2 regions of the Ochrobactrum sp. PL_is483 genome follow, and region 2 is predicted to be linked to the other one. Evidence: riboswitches for the same ligand, from Rfam matches in the RefSeq annotation. Region 2 holds a riboswitch; the other holds the start of a gene.
The links. Region 2 has a riboswitch for thiamine pyrophosphate ahead of thiD (bifunctional hydroxymethylpyrimidine kinase/phosphomethylpyrimidine kinase). Riboswitches for the same ligand answer to the same signal wherever they lie in the genome.
Positions count from the first base shown of each region.

Region 1: it holds a riboswitch for thiamine pyrophosphate, as region 2 does, so the genes downstream of both, thiB (thiamine ABC transporter substrate binding subunit) here and thiD (bifunctional hydroxymethylpyrimidine kinase/phosphomethylpyrimidine kinase) in region 2, are expected to answer to the same signal.

Region 1 is NZ_JBVPGS010000031.1:102,326-107,541, reverse strand. It holds gene AC0TNJ_RS07995 (ABC-F family ATP-binding cassette domain-containing protein) at 1-966, opposite strand, end outside; gene AC0TNJ_RS07990 (glycine zipper domain-containing protein) at 1,127-1,411, opposite strand; gene AC0TNJ_RS07985 (thiamine diphosphokinase) at 1,555-2,202, opposite strand; TPP riboswitch at 2,298-2,461, shown strand; gene thiB (thiamine ABC transporter substrate binding subunit) at 2,503-3,507, shown strand; gene thiP (thiamine/thiamine pyrophosphate ABC transporter permease ThiP) at 3,504-5,129, shown strand; gene thiQ (thiamine ABC transporter ATP-binding protein) at 5,150-5,216, shown strand, end outside.
Region 2 is NZ_JBVPGS010000037.1:314,332-319,547, reverse strand. It holds gene AC0TNJ_RS15195 (heavy metal translocating P-type ATPase) at 1-443, opposite strand, end outside; gene AC0TNJ_RS15190 (bifunctional diguanylate cyclase/phosphodiesterase) at 589-2,712, opposite strand; TPP riboswitch at 2,947-3,103, shown strand; gene thiD (bifunctional hydroxymethylpyrimidine kinase/phosphomethylpyrimidine kinase) at 3,190-4,065, shown strand; gene AC0TNJ_RS15180 (FAD-dependent oxidoreductase) at 4,065-5,057, shown strand; gene thiS (sulfur carrier protein ThiS) at 5,054-5,216, shown strand, end outside.

The sequences.
Region 1 (5,216 bases), on a different contig from region 2:
CGTTTTCCCGGCACCGTTGGGACCAACAAGACCGATACGATCACCGCGCTGCACGCGGATCGAAAAATCCTTGACCAGGACACGCTCGCCATAGGCCTTGTTCAGCCCCTTGGCTTCAATCACCAGCTTGCCGGATTCCTTCGCATCGCTTGCCGCCAGAACCGCCGTCCCTTGCGCCTTGCGATGATTGCGGAAATCGGCACGCATGGAGTGCAGTTCACCGAGGCGGCGCATATTGCGCTTGCGGCGCGCCGTGACACCGTAACGCAGCCAGTGTTCCTCGCGCGCAATCTGCCGACCGAGCTTGTGGTGGTCGCGCTCTTCCTCTTCCAGCACCTTGTCGCGCCATTCCTCGAAATGGCCAAAGCCCTGCTCCAGACGGCGCGTGATGCCGCGATCCAGCCAGACCGTCGCCCGGCTGACATTTTCCAGAAAGCGCCGGTCATGCGAGATCAGCACGATGGCCGAGCGAATCTGGCGCAGCTCGCCTTCCAGCCATTCGATGGTGGTGAGGTCCAGATGGTTGGTCGGCTCGTCCAGCAAAAGCACATCAGGCTGCGGCGCAATTACACGCGCAAGGGCAGCGCGCCGCGCCTCGCCGCCGGACAGATGATCCGGCTTTTCCTCACCGGTCAGCCCCAGATGTTCGAGAAGATAGGTGACGCGATGCGGGTCGTCGGTCGGCCCCAGCCCCGCTTCCACATAGGCGCGCACATTGGCGAAGCCATCCATATCCGGCACCTGCGGCAGATAACGGACGGTTGCACCGGGATGTTTGAAAACCTCGCCCGATGTCGCTTCCACCATCCCGGCGGCAATCTTGAGCAGGGTCGATTTACCCGAACCATTGCGGCCGACCAGCGCGATGCGGTCGCCCTCGCTCACCGAAAGGCCTGCGTCCTCCAGAAGCGGTGTGCCCCCGAAGGTTAGCTTGATCTGGTCGAGGCGCAGGAGTGGTGGTGCCATGGTTCTCTTCGATAAACAGGATTGAAAATTCCGCCCTGCTTGTCCGCGACAAAAGCCGTTCTGTCAAATGGAACGGCAAGAAAAGACCCTTGAAAACAAACAGGCCGGGTTTCCCCGGCCTGTCGGCAAACTGATTATCCAGCCATTACTGGCCAAGCCATTACTGGCAAGGCGCTTCGTATACGCGGCCATATGGATCGCGGTAACGGCAATACTGCACACCGTTGCGGGTCTGGGCTGCACCAAGCAGCGTACCGGCAACCGCACCGATCGCGGCACCCGTGAGTGCACCGCGGCCATTGCCGCCGATTGCGCCACCGGCGAGAGCGCCGAGAGCCGCGCCACCAACGCCGTAACCGGCCGTGCGCTGTTCATTCGTCGTGCATGCAGCCGTCGAGAACGCGAGCACGCCAGCAACAGCAATCATCGTAAGACGTGACTTCATTGAAACATCTCCTACAAGAGTTGAACTAATCACCGACTTTGCGTCCCCAACTTCGGCGTAAAGCAGATGACACCCGCTTGACCCATTTACAATACGTTTCACTTGTCAGCGTCAAGCTCTTTCGATTGGTAAGGTTAGCGGCCTCAGTGCGGTTGATCCTCCATCGCCAAATTGGCGACAAGTATCGCTAGTCCAGAATGCACAGTAACGCGAAGTGTTCCACGAACCACGTTGGAAACTGTCCATGAAGAGCCAAATGGCAGTGTCACATTATCTAACGGCCACTCCGCATTCGTGATCGAAAGGCCTTCGACAGTGCTGAAATTAATCACACTGAACGGTGTTCCATCCGGGAAATCATAAACAAAATCGCCGGGCGGCAGGGGCCAGGCTTCTTCATAACCGCTCGACAGAAGAACGTTGCGCCCTTTTGCAGCCTGCGCCGTCGCCATGGTCAGATGCAAAAGCGTATGGTCAGTGCGCCGCCCGCCGAAGGCTCCGCACAGGATGACCCGTTCCGCTCCCCGCGCATAGGCTTCCTCGAAAGCGAGTTCTCCGTCGGTCATGTCCTTGGCGGAAGGGAACGTCTTTTGCGGAATGTGGCCATATTGAGCGCGAAGCTCCGGGGAGGTCGAATCGAAATCGCCGAGCCACAGTTCCGGTTCGACACCAAGTGCGGCAGCATGCCTGATCCCGCTATCGGCGGCGAGAATACGCGCGCCTGCAATTTGGCGTTTCAGGCGATCAGTCACGGTGAGATCGCCGCCGAGAAGAATGACGAATGTGCTCATAAGCCGCTCATAACACGGGCAAATCCGCGCCGGAAGCCTGCATTCGCTGCCATTGCCATCTCTTGCCCTTCCCGTTGCGAAAGATTATTGTCGCAACCGCTCTAACGGGGTGCCGTCTGCTTTCGCGGATGGCTGAGAGGCCCAAAGCATTTCCAGCAAAAGTGTAAAGCGGTTTTGCGTTCGGAAATGCCCGAAAAACGGCCAACCCGCTGAACCTGATCCGGTTTGCACCGGCGGAGGGATTAGACGCTCCATAAACGGCGCTCGATCCTCTTGTAACAAAAGAAAGGAAGTGCCGTGATGCGGCTTTTATCTTTGCTGGCCTTTTCATTTTCCGCAGCCGTTGCTTTCACGCCTTCTGCACAGGCGAAAGACAAGCTCACCGTCTACACCTATGACAGTTTCGTTTCCGAATGGGGTCCGGGGCCGAAGGTCAAGGAAAACTTCGAAAAGGAATGCAACTGCGAAGTTGACTGGATTGCGTCCGCCGACGGCGTTGCCCTGCTCAATCGCCTCAAGCTTGAAGGCGGCAATACCAAAGCCGACATCGTGCTTGGTCTTGATACCAATCTGACGACCGAAGCGCGTGCTACCGGCTTTTTCGCTCCAAGCGGCATCGACCAGAGCAATGTGAACGTTCCGGGGGGCTTCAAGGACGATATCTTCGTGCCCTACGACTATGGCTTCTTCGCCGTGGTCTATGATTCGGAAAAATTGCCCAATCCGCCCAAAAGCCTGAAGGAACTGGTCGAGGGCGACCCTTCCCAGAAAATCGTCCTGCAGGACCCGCGCACGTCGACGCCGGGGCTGGGCATGCTGCTCTGGATGAAATCGGTCTATGGCGATGAGGCGGAAGCCGCATGGCAGAAACTGCAAAAGCGCATCCTCACCGTCACGCCCGGCTGGTCGGAAGCCTATGGCCTTTTCACCAAGGGCGAGGCTCCGATGGTTCTTTCCTACACGACCTCCCCCGCCTATCACATGATCGCCGAAAAGACGGACCGCTATAAGGCTCTGGCCTATCCGGAAGGCAATTATCTCCAGATCGAGCTGGCCGCCCAGACCGTCACCGGCGCGAAAAATCCTTTGGCGCAAAAGTTTCTGGCATTCATGACCGGCCCCGGCTTTCAGGATGCCATCCCCGAAACCAACTGGATGTACCCGGCGGGCAAGACTTCCGCCCCGCTTCCAGCCGCTTTCGACGCGATGCCCAAACCCGAAAAGACGCTTCTCTTCCCCTCCGACGAGGTGGCCAGGAACCGCAAGTCATGGGTCGATGAATGGCTGGCCGCGACCAGCAAATGACGGCTTTTCCGGCACAGCACCGCTTAAAAGGCATATCCACCGCCAGACCCGCCGCGGGCATGGCGGCGCTTGTCTTTCTGGTGGTGCTCGCCGGTGGTGCGCTTGCTGCACTTGCATTTGAAGCAGGCAGCGGCGGTTTCGATGCCGTCGCCAATTTCGACGCCTATCTGTGGCGCGTGGCGCGCTTCACGATCCTGCAGGCAATCGCTTCGAGCCTGCTGTCCGTGCTGTTTGCAGTTTCGGTCGCCCGCGCACTTTACGCCGAAGCCGATTTTCCGGGGCGCGGGCTGATCCTGCGCCTGTTTGCCCTGCCGCTTGCTCTGCCGGCCCTTGTTGCGGTGCTGGGGGTTACAAGCATCTATGGCCGCAACGGCCTCATTGCTTATCTGTCGGAAGCCGCAGGCCATTCGTTCCAGCCGAATATTTATGGCATTGCGGGCATCCTGATCGCTCATGTCTTTTTCAATATGCCGCTTGCGGTCCGTCTCATTCTGGCTGGATACGAGTCGATACCGACCGATTACTGGAAGCTTTCCGCGCAGCTCGGCATGGGTAACGGGGCGCGATTCCGCCTCATCGAATGGCCGGTGATCCGCCGCAATCTGCCGGGGATGATCAGCCTCATCTTCATGCTCTGCGTAACCAGTTTCACGACCGTGCTGACGCTTGGCGGCGGGCCGCGCGCCACCACACTGGAAGTCGCAATCTATCAAAGCCTGCATTTCGATTTCGATCCGGGCCGCGCCGTCGCCCTCACCTTTACGCAGCTTGCCTTGACATTACTCGTCCTTCTGGCCCTTCGTCTCACCGGAAGCCCCTCCGAAGAAGGCGTTACCCATTCCGCCACGCTGCGCCGCTATCGCAAAATAGCTCCGGCTGAACGCGCCATGAACATCCTCCTCATCGGGATAGGCTTTCTCTATGTCGCACTGCCGATTGCAGGCGTCGTCATCTCCGGTCTCGCCGCCGATCTCGTGCGGCTACTGACTGAAAGAACGGTCTGGCGCGCCATCGGCACCAGCCTCGCGCTCGGTTTCTTCGCTGCCCTGCTCGCGCTCATTCTGTCGCTTGCACTCATATCTGCGCGTGAAGCAGTGAAAAGGCACAAACTGGCCAACATCTTTGATACGGGTGCCAGCCTGATCCTTGTCATGCCGCCCATCGTGATCGGCGCTGGCTGGTTCATCCTGCTTCGCCATTTCACCGATCCATTTGCCATGGCGCCTTTCATGGTCGTCACTGTCAATGCGGCCATGGCCATGCCCTTTGCCGTGCGCCTTCTGCGGCCCGCATGGGACACGGCGGCCAGTCGCCACAACCGGCTGTGCGCACAGTTGGGCATTCGCGGCCTTAACCGCCTCCGGCTCATTGACTGGCCGTCGATCCGCAAGCCTTCCGGCATGGCCTTCGCCTTTGCCATGGCACTGTCCCTCGGCGACCTTGGCACAATTGCCCTGTTCGGCAGCGACGCGCTTTTGACCCTGCCCTATCTCCTCTTGCAGCGCATGGGCAGCTATCGCACATTCGATGCGGCTGGTCTGGCCCTCATTCTCGGGCTGCTTTGCCTTGCCCTGATGATGATCGCGGATCGCGCATCCCGAAAGGAAACGCCTTCTCTATGAATGCCCCGGTGAACGCCCCGATGAGCACTCTTGCCGAAATTCGCCTTGATGACGTCCGTTTCAGCTATGGTGAAACCGCCATGCATT
Region 2 (5,216 bases):
GCGGCGTCAGTGAGCGAGCGTGCTTCATAGCCCGCCTGCTCAACCGCCTTGACGAGATCGGAAGTCTGGACCGGGCCCGCCAGTTCCACATGGGCGCGTTCGGTTGCGAGGTTGACGCTGGCCCGCGTCACGCCCGGCACGGCGTTGAGGGCTTTTTCCACCTTGCTGACGCAGGAAGCGCAGCTCATGCCTTCGATGGCAAGATCGATGCTGCCCGCCGGGACATCGTAGCCCGCCTTGCGGATGGCCTCGACCACCGATGGCAAATCCGGCGCGCCCTTGAAAGTCACGTCGGCGCGCTCCGTGGCGAGATTGACGGAAACCTTGTCCACACCCGGAACTTTTGCCACAGCCTTTTCCACGGATGACACGCATGATGCGCAGGTCATCCCTTCGACCGGCACGGGAAAACTGATGGTTTCGTGATTAACTGGCTTGTTCATGGCAATCCCTTTCACTGCCCGTGAAGGGCACAATTCGAGAGTTGCTCCTTAAATAGTCCTTCCCACCGTTGGAAGGTCAAGCCCTTTTCGAAACAAGGTCCGCTATATATTACGGCGTCCGCTCACGCGGGTTGGGCAGACGGCTCTAAATCGGCAATGTGTTATGCGCCGCGACCAGTCCCAGCCCTGCATTGCTGCGATTGGCGATAAAGGACTGCACGTCGCCGGCGGGCATCGGACGGCCCGTGAGGAAACCTTGCACCTCGCCGAAACGTTCGGTCTTCAGGCGCTCAAGCTGTTGCGCGGTTTCCACGCCTTCTGCCGTGGTGACAATGTTGAAACCCGCACCAAGCGTCGCGACCGCCTGAATGATGGCCAGATCGCGCGTATCGACCTCAATTCCCGAAACGAAACTGCGATCGATCTTGATCTTGTCGAACGGGAATGAACGCAGATAGCTCAGCGACGAATAACCGGTTCCGAAATCATCCATCGCAATACGCACGCCCAGCCGACGCAGTTCGAACAGCAGCTCGATATTGTTCTTGCTGTTCGACAGGAAGACCGATTCCGTGATTTCAAGCTCAAGCCTGTCTGGCGACAGGCGCGCCGCTTCCAGCGCGTCCTTGACCGATTGCAGGAGCGTGGTCTGGCTGAACTGGACCGGCGAGAGATTGACGGAGACCTTGATGTCCTCCGGCCACAGGACCGCTTCCCGGCATGCCGCCCTCAAGACCCAATCGCCGATCGGCCCGATCAGCCCGGTTTCTTCCGCCAAGGGGATGAATTCGGCGGGAGAAACCATGCCGCGATCCGGATGACGCCAGCGGATCAGCGCCTCGAAGCCGGAAATCCTGCCGCTTTCAAGGTTGAATATCGGCTGATAGTGAAGCTCGAACTGTCCATCCAGCAGCGCCTGCCGAAGCTCGCCGGTCATGACGTGACGCTTCTCGGCTGCCAGACGCAGCGAGTGCTGATAAAAACGGAATGTGCGGCGTCCGCCGGATTTCGATGCGTAAAGCGCGAGATCGGCGTTACGCATCAGCGCATCGGGCGTATCGCCGTGTAGCGGCGCTTGAGCAATGCCCATGCTGCAGGTGACAAATTCCGAATTGCCGACCAGTTTGAACGGGTCCTGAAAAGCCGAAAGAACGCGGTCGGCAAACATGGCGACCTGCCCCAGCGTGCCGCTACGATAAACGATGGCAAACTCGTCGCCACCCAGCCGGGCGATGAACTCGTCCGAAGTCGTGATCCGTTTCAGGCGACGCCCCACTTCCTGCAAAAGCTGGTCGCCCGCCTGATGGCCGATACTGTCGTTAATGTTCTTGAAATGATCGATGTCGAGATAGAACAGTGCGAAAGGCTCGCAATCCCCGCCCTTTTTCAGCATGTTTTCGACATGATGGGCAAAATAGGCCCGGTTCGGCAGGCCGGTGAGGCTGTCATGCATGGCTATATGCGCCATGCGTTCCTCGATCTCGCGCCGCTCGGTTATGTCTTCCAGAAGGCCGATCAGATAGCGGGGTTCATTGCCCTCGATCGGCGGGATCGAGCATTTTATGATACGCATCGTGCGGGAAGTGCCGTCCTTGCGCAAAATCTTGCGCTCGACGTTCAATACGTCCCGGCGGCGCATCGTCGTGCGATCCTGCTGCCTGATGATAGCGGCCTCCCCCTCGGGGAAAAGATCGAGGTCGGTGGAACCGATGGCTTCGTCTATCGGCTGGCCGCTCGCCGCCGATGCGGCCTGATTGTAGAGCACGTAGCGGCCATCGTCGTGCATGTCCTTGACGAACACGCCGAGCGGCAAATTGTTGACGAGGCTGTCCAGCAAGGTCTGTGCGTGGCTGGCCTGACGGTTGGCTTCCGCGAGTTCCGTCCTGTCCTGGACAATGGCGAGAATCGCTTCCTTGCCGTCGAACAGCACCTGGCGCCCGTAAGTGAGAACCTCAATAATCTCGCCATTGGCGCGCAGATGCTGCCAGCGCTCAGGCCGTTCAAGGTCGCTGCGGTCGCGAATGGCGGCAAGCATCCGGTCCCGCTCGGTTTGCGGACGAATATCGAGCACGGTCATGGCCGGGATTTCGTCGGCTGTATAACCGTACAGCCGGTATGCGGCGTCATTCATCACGATGAAGCGCAGCGTCTGCGGGTCATAGACCCACATGGGTGTCGGATGCGTCGTGAAAAGAATGCGGAAGTCCTGTTCGGACGTGCGCGCCATCGTACCTTCCGCCGAAGCCGAAGCGCCCCCCCGCTTCTTCATCGCATACCCCTCATCCTACTGATCCTACAGGTTTATACAGATCCACTCCACGAGCAGACCGTCTCGTTTGTTAGCACTATGAGCAACCCGATTCAGATGCACCCCGAGCCTAGATTAAAGCTGAGAATTTTAATAAACGATATACAAATTGCGGGTCGATTTAAGGATTTTCTTTAAAACGAGACTTTTTCCATCGCTTGACCGGCTTTAACTTCCGTCCTATGCCTACAGGTGCAAAATTCGTTGGGGTGCCTTCGAAGCAGGATCAGGAAAAGCGCTGAGCGGTTTTCCGTCCGATCTTGCGACACAAGAGGCTGAGAGGCGCTGATCGCGTCAACCCATTGAACCTGATCCGGGTAATACCTGCGTAGGGAACGGAGTTTGGCGCGTCGCGGACGGGGCAAGGCCCCAGATGGAGTCTCGGCTCCGATCAGGTTCATGACGTCTCATCTTCCGTTCGGAATGAGAGACGGCATGATGGACCAAAAGAACAGTTTCTCCCGAACCAAATCAACGAGCGATCCGTCGCGATCCGTACCCATCTGCGTGACCATTGCCGGTTCCGACAGCGGCGGCGGCGCGGGCATACAGGCCGACCTCAAGACGTTTTCGGCGCTTGGTGTTTATGGCGCGAGCGTCATTGCCGCCGTAACCGTGCAGAACACCTGCACGGTGAGCGCCGTGCACGACATCCCGCCCGCCATCGTCGCCGGGCAGATCGATGCCGTTTTCAGCGATCTTGATGTTGCCGCGGTGAAGATCGGCATGGTTTCCGTGCCTGAAACCATCGACGCCATCGCGCGCGGCCTTGCGCACTTTTCCGGCCCCGTGGTTGTCGATCCGGTGATGGTGGCAAAATCCGGCGACCGGCTTTTGAGCGAAAATTCCATTGCGCTTCTGCGCCAGAAACTCATTCCGCTGGCCACACTGCTGACACCCAACCGACCCGAAGCCGCCTGCCTTCTCGACACGGAGACCGCGCGCGACGACGGCCAGGCGGAGGAACAGGGCCGTGCCCTGCTGGCGCGCGGGGCGAAAGCCGTTCTGATGAAAGGCGGGCATGCGGAGGGCGAGGTCTGCGTCGATCTGCTGGTGCGCCGCGACCGCCCGACCCTGCGGATCGAAGCGCCGCGGGTGCTGACCGCCAACACCCACGGCACCGGCTGCACGCTTTCCTCGGCTATAGCCGCAGAGCTTGCCAAGAACCTGCCGCTGGAAAAGGCGGTGCTTTCGGCCCATGCCTATCTGCAAGGCGCAATCCGCGCTGCCGACAGCCTGAAGATCGGCCACGGCCATGGGCCGGTGCATCATTTCCATGACCTCTGGAATGCGGCAAAAGAGGAGGCGATGTGATGCGCGTCACCATCATTGGCGCCGGTGTTGCGGGCCTCGCCTGCGCTGCCGAATTCAACGACCAAGGCCATGCCGTGACCGTGGTTGCCCGCAGCCCACAGATCGGCGCCGATTGCTGTTCGTGGCTTGCGGGCGGCATGCTGGCGCCATGGTGCGAGGGCGAAAGCGCCGAGGAGCCGGTGGTGCGGCTCGGGCAGGAAGCAATCGGCTGGTGGGGAAAGCATGTCAGCGGCGTCAGGCGCGAAGGCACACTGGTTCTGACGCATGATCGCGACATGAGCGAACTGCGCCGCTTCGCCCGCCGGACGGAAGCCTTCGACACAATCGATCAGGGCCGCATCGATGCGCTGGAACCCGATCTCGCCGGGCGCTTCCGGCAGGGACTGTTCTTCGCGGGCGAAGGCCATCTCGATCCGCGCAAGACATTGATCGAGCTTGCCGAAAGATTGCAGCGCAAAGGCGTGATCTTTCATCTGGGGCAGGACGCCAAAGACGTGCAAATCGACGCGGACATCACCGTCGATGCGCGCGGTCTTGCCGCCCGCGATACCCTTCCCGATCTGCGCGGCGTCAAGGGTGAAATGCTGGTGGTCCGCTCGCGTGACATCAACCTTTCGCGCCCCGTGCGCCTGCTGCATCCGCGCATTCCGCTCTACATCGTGCCGCGCGGCGATGGCGTGCACATGATCGGCGCGACCATGATCGAAAGCGATGAGCGGGGCGGCATCAGCGTGCGCTCGACGCTGGAACTCTTGAGCGCTGCCTATGCGCTGCATCCGGCGTTCGGCGAGGCGGAAATACTGGAAGTGGGCGTCGATGCGCGCCCGGCCTTTCCCGACAATCTGCCGCGTGTGCGCCGGCGAGGCGAAACCATCTATGTCAACGGGCTTTACCGCCACGGCTTCCTGCTCTCGCCTGCGGTTGCGCGCATGGCGGTTGCGGCCGCGACCGCGCCCGAAACCATGCCCGAATTTGTGGAGGATTATGCATGACGATCGTGCTGAACGGTGAAGTCATCACCACGAAAGCCGCCAATCTGGCGGCGCTGCTCGCCGAAATCGAACTGGATGAAGCGGTCGTTGCAACTGCACTGAACGGCGAGTTCGTGGCGAGCGACGAGCGCGGGGAAACCCCGATCAGCGAAGGCGACC